3 regions of the Paenibacillus sp. NPDC055715 genome follow, and region 2 is predicted to be linked to each of the others. Evidence: predicted binding sites of a transcription regulator. Region 2 holds the regulator's gene; each other region holds the start of a gene.
What was found. Region 2 encodes Rex, which represses fermentation and respiration genes when NADH is low (regulators of the CRP and FNR family bind a similar motif). Its sites were predicted from a motif close to TTGTGAAATATTTCACAA; they were not measured.
Positions count from the first base shown of each region.

Region 1: the regulator Rex is predicted to act here: its motif matches at 1,516-1,533, upstream of pflB (formate C-acetyltransferase).
Region 3: the regulator Rex is predicted to act here: its motif matches at 1,964-1,981, upstream of ACWGOO_RS17965 (cytochrome ubiquinol oxidase subunit I).

Region 1 is NZ_JBSHGA010000024.1:4,206-7,494, forward strand. It holds gene adhE (bifunctional acetaldehyde-CoA/alcohol dehydrogenase) at 1-1,238, shown strand, start outside; gene pflB (formate C-acetyltransferase) at 1,566-3,289, shown strand, end outside.
Region 2 is NZ_JBSHGA010000004.1:171,497-174,785, forward strand. It holds gene ACWGOO_RS09240 (cell wall elongation regulator TseB-like domain-containing protein) at 1-13, opposite strand, end outside; gene ACWGOO_RS09245 (amidohydrolase) at 51-1,355, opposite strand; gene ACWGOO_RS09250 (redox-sensing transcriptional repressor Rex) at 1,342-1,995, opposite strand; gene dinG (ATP-dependent DNA helicase DinG) at 2,041-3,289, opposite strand, start outside.
Region 3 is NZ_JBSHGA010000012.1:21,208-24,496, forward strand. It holds gene cydB (cytochrome d ubiquinol oxidase subunit II) at 1-497, opposite strand, end outside; gene ACWGOO_RS17965 (cytochrome ubiquinol oxidase subunit I) at 484-1,890, opposite strand; gene ACWGOO_RS17970 (FAD-dependent monooxygenase) at 2,473-3,288, opposite strand.

The DNA of each region.
Region 1 (3,289 bases), on a different contig from region 2:
AATGGTTCAAAGTACCTTCCAAAATTTATTTTGAAAAAAATTCGACGCAGTATCTTGCTAAAATGCCTGATATCACACGTGTGGCGATTGTCACAGACCCTATGATGGTGAAACTCGGATATGTGGATCGTGTCATTCATTATTTGCACCAGCGCCAAACACCGGTAGCTATCGAGGTGTTCTCAGAAGTAGAGCCAGATCCATCGACAGTTACAGTAGAACGTGGTACTGAAATGATGAGACGTTTCCAACCAGATTGCATCATCGCATTGGGCGGCGGTTCGCCAATGGATGCGGCTAAAGGCATGTGGATGTTCTATGAATACCCAGATACTGATTTCAACAATCTGAAACAAAAATTCATGGATATCCGCAAACGGATTTACAAATACCCACGTCTTGGTCAAAAAGCGCAATTTGTAGCCATTCCTACAACCTCGGGTACAGGTTCGGAAGTTACGTCGTTCGCAGTTATTACAGATAAAAATCAGGGCAACACGAAGTATCCGCTGGCTGACTATGAGTTGACCCCTGATGTGGCAATTATTGACCCAGTGTTTGTATATTCGCTGCCTAAAACAGCTGTAGCAGATACAGGTATGGACGTTCTGACACATGCCATTGAGGCATACGTGTCCGTAATGGCTAGTGACTACACAGACGGTCTGGCGATTAAAGCCATTCAACTGGTATTCCAATACCTGGAGCAATCGGCTCTGACTGGCGACAAGCTGGCTCGTGAAAAAATGCATAATGCTTCCACACTGGCAGGGATGGCGTTTGCCAATGCGTTCCTGGGCATTAACCATAGTCTTGCGCATAAATGGGGCGGACAATATCATACAGCCCACGGCCGTACGAATGCCATTTTGTTACCACACGTCATTCGCTATAATGCGAAAAAACCGACAAAATTTGCTTCGTTCCCTAAATATTCGCACTTTGTTGCGGATGAGCGTTATGCAGAAATTGCACGCATACTGGGACTGCCTGCTCGTACGACTGAAGAAGGGGTTAACAGCTTAATTGAAGCAATCCGTAAGCTGAACAAAACACTCGGTATCGAGGAGTCGTTCCAGCAAATCGGCTTTGATGCGAAGGATTTTGAATCGCGTGTGGATTATCTGGCAGATCGCGCTTTTGAGGATCAATGTACAACTGCGAATCCGAAGCTGCCGCTGGTTACCGAATTGGCTGATGTATACCGCAATGCCTTCTACGGACGTTTTGACCAATAATATATAGGTACGAAGAGGCTTGTGACTAAGTATTTTCCCGTTCAATACCAACGCAGGCTCTCTATATAGAGGGCCTGTGCTGGTTTGGGAAGGAAGATGAACGGCAAGCATAAAGGTACGGGCGTGAAGTTGGGGAAAATAAAGTGATAAATATCACCTTTATTGTGATTTTTGTCACATACTACACGCTATCATTATTCTACAATGAGGGTGTAAGAAAGGTCCCGACACTGAGCGTAAGACATCGGTGAAAAGGCCGGGCTAAAGTATTATTTAATTGTGAAAAAAATCACAAGTCCGGAAGACAAAAAATTTGGAGGGATTTACATGTCGGTGATTGAGAGAAAATTACAAGAGCAACAATCTGGCTGGAGAGGTTTTAAAAAAGGTAAATGGACTAAAGAAGTTAACGTCAACGATTTTATTGAAACCAATATCTTACCTTATGTCGGCAACGAAGAATTTCTGGTTGGCCCTACCGCCAACACAATTGCACTGTGGGATATTGTATCCGATCTTACCAAAAAAGAGTTGGCAAACGGCGGCGTGCTTGATGTAGACGTGAATACGCCATCCACTATTATTTCACATAAGCCGGGTTATCTAGACCGGGATAAAGAACAAGTTGTCGGTGTACAAACAGACGCTCCATTCAAACGCTCCTTGCAGCCGTTTGGTGGAATCCGGATGATGATCGACGCTTGCAAGGCCTATGGCTTTGAAGTACCGCAAAGCATTGTTGACATCTTCACTAATATTCGCAAAACGCATAATCAGGGTGTATTCGACGCTTATACTGATGATATGAAAGCAGCTCGTAAAGCGGGTATTATCACTGGTTTGCCGGATGCATATGGTCGTGGCCGCATTATCGGTGACTACCGTCGCGTAGCACTGTATGGCGCAGACTACCTGATTAAAGACAAAAAGGCTCAATTAAAAAGCCTTGAATTGGATTCTATGGAAGAAGATGTAATTCGTCTGCGTGAAGAAATTTCCGAGCAGACTCGCGCTTTGAACGAGCTGAAACAAATGGCTGCTGAGCATGGTTTTGACATCTCAAAACCTGCTAACAACGCTAAAGAAGCTTTCCAATGGGTGTATTTTGGCTATTTAGCAGCGATCAAAGAACAAAATGGTGCAGCAATGTCCTTGGGACGCGTATCTTCCTTCCTTGATATCTATACTCAACGGGATCTGGAAGAAGGCGCAATGACAGAAGAGCAAGCACAAGAATTGGTCGATCATTTTGTTATGAAACTGCGTATTGTTAAATTCCTGCGCACACCTGATTATAACGAACTGTTCAGCGGAGACCCAACATGGGTAACTGAATCCATTGGCGGTATGTCTATTACTGGAGAAACTCGGGTTACTAAAAACAGCTTCCGCTTCTTGCACACCCTGTACAATCTGGGACCTGCACCGGAGCCAAACCTGACTGTACTATGGTCGGAAAAACTGCCTGAAGGTTTCAAAAAATATTGTGCTAAAGTATCCATTGAAACCAGCTCCATTCAGTACGAAAATGATGATCTGATGCGTCCGGTTTATGGCGATGATTATGGTATCGCTTGTTGTGTATCGGCAATGAAAATCGGTAAACAAATGCAATTCTTTGGTGCCCGTGCCAACTTAGCTAAAGCTTTGTTGTATGCCATCAACGGTGGTGTGGATGAAAAATCAGGTGCTCAAGTGGGTCCTGAATATCCTGCAATCACAGGTGAAGTGTTGGATTACGAGGAAGTGCTGAGCCGCTTCAAACCAATGATGGAATGGTTGGCAAAACTGTACATGAACACTTTGAACGTTATTCACTACATGCATGACAAGTACAGCTACGAACGGATTGAAATGGCGCTGCATGACCGTGATATTGTCCGTACGATGGCTTGTGGTATTGCCGGTCTGTCCGTTGCTGCAGATTCCCTGAGTGCCATTAAACATGCGAAGGTGAAACCAATCCGTAACGAAAAAGGCATCGCTATTGACTTTGAAATCGAAGGCGAATACCCTTGCTACGGTAATAACGATGATCGTGTAGATAACAT
Region 2 (3,289 bases):
TCTTATTTTTCAAACCTGTGCTTCCTCTCTAAGGGGATGTGACACCTGAATTAGCGCGACAGCAGCCCTTCAAAGGCGGCTTGTGCCTCATGCTTGATACGTTCCTCATCCATAGTCAGGCACTCACCGTTTTTCACAACCTGACGACCGTCTACCCATACATGAGCCACGTCTTTGGCGCTTGCAGAGTATACGGCATGAGATATGAGATCCGTACGCGGCAAGAAATGCGCCTGATTCAGATCGAGCGCGATAAAGTCAGCCTTGTTGCCTGCTGCCAGCGCTCCTACCTCTTTCAAGCCAATCGACTTCGCTCCATACTCCGTTGCCAGGCGCAACGCCTCACCCGCAGGAACTGCGGTGGGGTCGCCCGATACTCCCTTGTGAATGAGCGCTGCCAGACGCATTTCTTCAAACATATCCAGGTTATTGTTACTAGCGGGACCGTCTGTTCCGAGAGAGACAGTAACGCCTGCACGCAGCAGGTCGGGCACTCTGGCCACACCACTTGCCAGCTTCAAGTTGCTGCCCGGATTATGTGAAACCGCTACACCACGTTCAGCCAGCAAAGCTATTTCTTCGTCATTCAAATGAACGCCATGGGCAACAAGCGATGGACGGGAGAAAAAGCCCAGCTTATCCAAATGTGCAACCGGACGTAAGCCGTAGTCGCGTACGTTTTGTTCTACTTCGGCAATGGTTTCGGACATATGCGTATGCAACGGTAAGTCCAGATCATGCGCTGCCTGTACGAATTTTTCGATAAACGCAGGCGGGCACGTATACGGCGCATGCGGAGACATCATGGTCGTAATGCGACCGTCTGCTTTTCCATGCCAATTACGCGCAAAGGTCACAGCCTCAGCCAGCTTGATCCGCTGCTCTTCCTCCGAACACAGTCCAATCGCTCCACGCATCAGACTGGCACGAATGCCAGACTCTTCAGCTACACGAGCTACCTCGTCCATATGATCGTACATGTCCAGGAAGGTTGTTGTACCGCCTTTCAACATTTCCAGCACGGACAAGGACGTACCCCAGTACACATCCTTAGACGTAAATTTTGCTTCCATAGGCCACATTTTTTCCTGAAGCCATACTTGAAGAGCCAAATCGTCCCCATACCCACGCAATAGAGACATCGCCGCATGGCCATGTGTATTGATTAGCCCAGGTAAAAACAGCAACCCGTTACCGTCAATCGCTTCTGTCTCTTCATCACCCGCAGGCAGAGTTTCGCCAATGTAAGTGATGCGGCTGTCCTCTACGATCATATAGCCGCGGATTACCCCGGTCTCTGTTCTATTCACGGCAAAAGAACCGTTTTTAATCATCCATTTATTATTTGCTGTCATGTTGCGTACCTTCCTTTCGGTCCTCTAAATAATAAGCGAGGCTTAACAAATCCGTTGTAAAGTCTGTGGCATGTACCCGGATGCTCGCAGGTGTCTTGAGAATGGTGGGTGCAAAATTCAAGATCGCTCCAATGCCATTCTTAATAAGCTTGTCAGCCACATGCTGTGCTTCAAAATCCGGTACGGTAATAATCCCGATCCGAATGTTTTGTTCCTTCACAGTCGCTTCCAGTTCATCCATCGGCTGTACGACCAGCGTATTGATCCTGGTTCCGACTTTATCTGGAACCGCATCAAATACCGCTACAATTTTCATATTGTCTTTTAAATAAGCATTATAATTCGAAAGGGCTTGCCCCAGATTACCTGCTCCGACCAATACCACGTTAATTTGCTGGTCGATTTTCAGGATATGGCGTATTTTCTCGATAAGATAAGTAACGTCATAGCCGATACCCTTACGGCCAAAATCTCCAAAATACGCGAGATCTTTACGGATTTGAGCCGGATTCAGATCCAGTCTCTGTCCCAGCTCCTGGGAAGAGACCGTAGCCACTTCCCGTTTGTACAGTGTATTCAGATAACGTAAATATACGGGTAACCTCCGTACGACAGCCTCTGAAATTTTATCTGATTTCATACTTGCTCCCCCTAATTGTAACAGACATGTTTAGATGTCCGTCCGTTATGCATCTGTCCCCGGGGCGGATTGAAGCCATTCGGCGATGCGGGGCACCATTTGCTCCGTCGGCATATGCTCCATTTTTGGTCCCGGTAACGAGTACAAAAAGTGCTTTCCGTAATAAGATTCGATCACACGCGTATCGTAAACGATAACGACTCCGTGGTCGCTCGCCGTACGTACCAAACGTCCAAATCCCTGTTTGAAGCGAATGACAGCCTGTGGAACAGACAGCTTCATAAAAGGATTTTTCTTCTGCTGCTGGAGCAGCTCACTTTTAGCCTCCAGCAGCGGGTGATTTGGCGGTTGGAACGGCAAGCGGACGATGGCCAGACACGTCAACGCCTTGCCCGGAATATCGACGCCTTCCCAGAAGCTGCTGGTTCCCAGCAACACAGAAGCTTTGGCTTCCTGAAAACGTCGGGTCAGCTTGCTGCGGCTCCCACTGTCCACGCCCTGCCCCAGCACGGTGATGTCACTGGAAGACAGCGCTTCCTTGAGCGGCTCATACACCTGCCGAAGCATACGGTAGGAGGTAAAGAGAACGAGCATCCTCCCCCGCGTCGCTTGAGCAGTCGCGCCTAGCGAGCTGACGAGCATATTTACAAAATGCTCGTCTCCCACACTGCCCTTCACGCTCGGAAAATCCCTTGGGATGACTAACAGCACCTGATCCCTGTAGTTGAAGGGTGACGGAAGCTGCGTAGTCATCAGCCGCCCTTGATCTACGGCCTCCTGCAAGCCGAGTTGATCGGTCATGTACTGAAACGACTTATCCACCGACAAGGTAGCAGACGTCAGAATAATGCTTCTTTTTTTATCAAAAAACATTTCTTTCAGCTGGCGGCTCACATCGACGGGCACCGCATAAAATTGCAGCGACTTGCTGCGGAATTGCCCGCTCGCTTCGAGCCAGTATACGGTCGTTTCATCATCCAGCCGCATGAAAAAGTGCAAGCTTTCCCTAATACCTGCCAAATCCTTGAGCAGTCCCGTAATATCCGTAATGAGGCTGTCAGCCGCATAATCGTCATGCTCTTCCTTCACGTCGAGCATCAGCTTGTCGCCCTTGCGCAAAATTTCGCTCATCGTTACATAAAGCTGATTTTCCAGCGCAGCCGCCTGATCCCACTTGGCAGGCTTGGCCGACGGCTTGAGACGGGAAGAAAACTGCCCTGTTTCGCCCGGTGTCGCATCACTTCGCTCCGGCAGCATGCCAAACAGCTTGTCGCTCAGCAAATCCCAAGTCTCC
Region 3 (3,289 bases), on a different contig from region 2:
AGTCCAATCCATACCGTATATCCGTTAAACACATCGGAGAATCCGGCTTTCAAGTCCATGTTTTGCTGAATAGGTACACCCTTTACCAAAGCCGCAAAAGCCATACCGAACAGCATCGGCGGCAGAAAGCTACCCATCAGAATGCAGGCATCCCACGTCCCTGTCCACCATTTTCCTTCTGCCTTGCCTCGGAACTCAAAGGAAACTCCACGTAAGATCAAACCAAGCAGAATAAGTACAAATACCAGATAATATCCGCTGAACATCGTCGCATACCAGTGCGGGAAAGCCGCGAACATCGCGCCTGCTGCTGTGATCAGCCATACTTCGTTCGCATCCCAAAATGGACCAATCGTATTGATCATCAACCGTTTTTGCTGGTCATTACGCGGCACCAGACCTGTAGCCATACCCACGCCAAAATCGAAGCCCTCCAGGAAGAAGAATCCGGTGAACAGCACAGCAATCAATAAGAACCACAAATCATTTAACGACAATGGTGTCACCCCCTTGAGCGAATGGATCATGGATTACCGTTTCCAGATGTGGTTCGATATCCGGACCTTTGCGAGCTGTACGGACAAACAGGAATGCCAGCACACCCGTTAAAATTAAATACAATGCGGTAAACGAGATCAGTGAGAACAGCACTTCCCCTGCCACAACGGTAGGCGAAACGGAATCTTTGGTTTGAAGTAAACCAAAGACAGTCCAAGGCTGACGCCCCACTTCCGTCATGATCCAACCCGCGGTGTTCCCAATGAATGGAAGAGATATGCCCAACATCATCAAGCGGAAGAACCAGCGATGCGAACCCTCCAATTTTTTACGGAATGTCAGATAAGCCCCGTACAAAGCAAGTACAATCATGGCACATCCGGCCGCAATCATAATGCGAAAACTCCAAAATGTAGTACGTACCGGCGGGATATAATTACCCGGGCCGTAGGCTTTCTCATATTGTGCCTGAAGCTCATCCATCCCCAGTACCGCGCCGGATAGCTTATTATAGGACAGCAAACTCAGGAGATAAGGAAGCTTTAACTCAAAGCTATTTTCCTTCCTTTCAGGGTCAATGCCTGCGATAACCGTCCAAGGGGCCGGGTCACTACTGTTATCCCATAACCCTTCACTGGCAGCCATCTTCATCGGCTGTGTTTCCACCAGATATTGAGCCTGTCCGTGACCAAACATCGGGATCAGCATCGAACTAATCAATGCGACAATAATACTTACTTTGAAAGAAGGCTTGAAAAAATGCAGATTCTTCTTGTGCATCAGCTTCCATGCGCTAATACCCGCGACGAGAAAAGCACCTGTCGCAAAAGCCGCAAACAGCGTATGTGGAAACTCCCATAACAGCTGTTCGTTTGTCAACAGAGCTAAAAAATCTTTCATTTCTGCACGACCGTTATGAATCTCATATCCTACTGGACGTTGCATGAATGAATTGGCTGCCAAAATCCACAGGGCAGACAGCATCGTACCGATGGATACTAGCCACATACAAGTTAAATGGACTGCTTTGGACAGCCGTTCCCAGCCGAATACCCACAATCCGATAAAGGTTGATTCCAGGAAAAAGGCGAGCAGTGCCTCAATCGCCAGCGGCGTACCGAACACATCACCGACAAAACGGGAAAAGTCCGACCAGTTCATCCCGAACTGGAACTCCTGCAAAATCCCAGTGACCACGCCCACTGCAAAGTTAATGAGCAGAAACGTTCCCCAGAATTGAGCCATTTTTTTGTACAAATCATTTTTTTTGATTACATACATGGTCTCCATTATTGCCACCAGCAACGACAATCCAATGGAGATCGGCACATAAACAAAGTGAAGAATTGTTGTGGTTGCAAACTGCAACCTTGCCAATTCTAATACGTCCATGATGTTATTCCTCCCCCTGCGCTTCTCTTAAGAATGAATGTTAATAATTAGGTTCTGAAGCCTCCCTTCATAATTGTGAACATATTCACATTGTTACATGTGGAACGATCACTTATTATGAAAAGCTCCCTCAGGCATCTTCATTGCGTAGTCTCATGATCCGGCTTCAGAATATCATCATTATATAGAATAGGTTTGAATGAAATAGAATCGAAAGTGTGAACATCGTGTCAAAGCTGTGTCGTAATAATTCCAATTTATGAAAAAATCCTTTTTTATGGAAAATGCGACATTTGCGATTGATCTACCTCGTTTTTTCGCGCAAAAAAGTCTCTCTTCGTTCGGAGAACCTTCCTCCGACATCTGCAAGAGAGACTTCATAGAGTGAAACTGAGGGAAGCTATCAACTGCCATGCCTGTAAAAGAATCTCATGCCATTACTTCCTTTTTACTTAGCGGATAACCCCCTGCTACAGACACCTTGAACAGCACATTGAACAGTCACAGTATAGGGATTTTTTGTGCTACGCCCATTTTAGTAGATAACCCTAATGGGGACAGTAACGGCTGCCATTGATTGACCTAACATCTAATTGAAGAGATTTTATATTTATCAAGGTAGGATTTAATTTTATCAGTATCCTGATCGGCATTCGCTAAAGCTACATAGCCATCTGGTCTCACCAATAAGACACAATTGGGAATGATTCCAACACCTTTCATGGATTTCTTCCATTTAATTTCATGTATTGGAATCGCTGAAGACTCTGCAAGTTGGCGAAGATCCTCGGTTGATTCACCGTAAACATGGAATTGCCAGTCTACAGATTGCAGATCATTAAAATTATCTCCATCATCAGTTTCTATCCATGGTAATCGATCCCCTCCATGTACGTGCCCTGCTCTTCCCTCACTGAGCATACTGGTTGGATAATGGATGTGCGTTTGGGATATCAACCTGAACATTTTCTTTCTTATCGCTGGGATGCTTATCATCCTAGGCAAAAGATAAGGAATGGTATTTCCTACGATACCATGGCTAACTACTGCTTGAAATACTCTGTCTGTTGTTGATACTAATGTTTTTGCAAATGCAATCCGTTCTTCTTCATATGAATTCAGTATTTTTTCATCTGCTTTTTTACGAAGAACAGCCGAAAGTTTCCATGCCAAATTCATGGCATCCCCAATCCCGGTATTCATCCCTTGACCACCTACCGGACTATGTATATGTCCAGCATCTCCTGCAATGAATACTCTGCCTTTACGGAAATGTTCACTCACCCGGTGATGAACTTTATATGACGAGTACCAGTTTACTGTATCGACCTTCACATCAACATTCTTCTCCACATAGGGAATTAAAGAAGTAAAATCTGATGGAATCCCCTGATTCAAT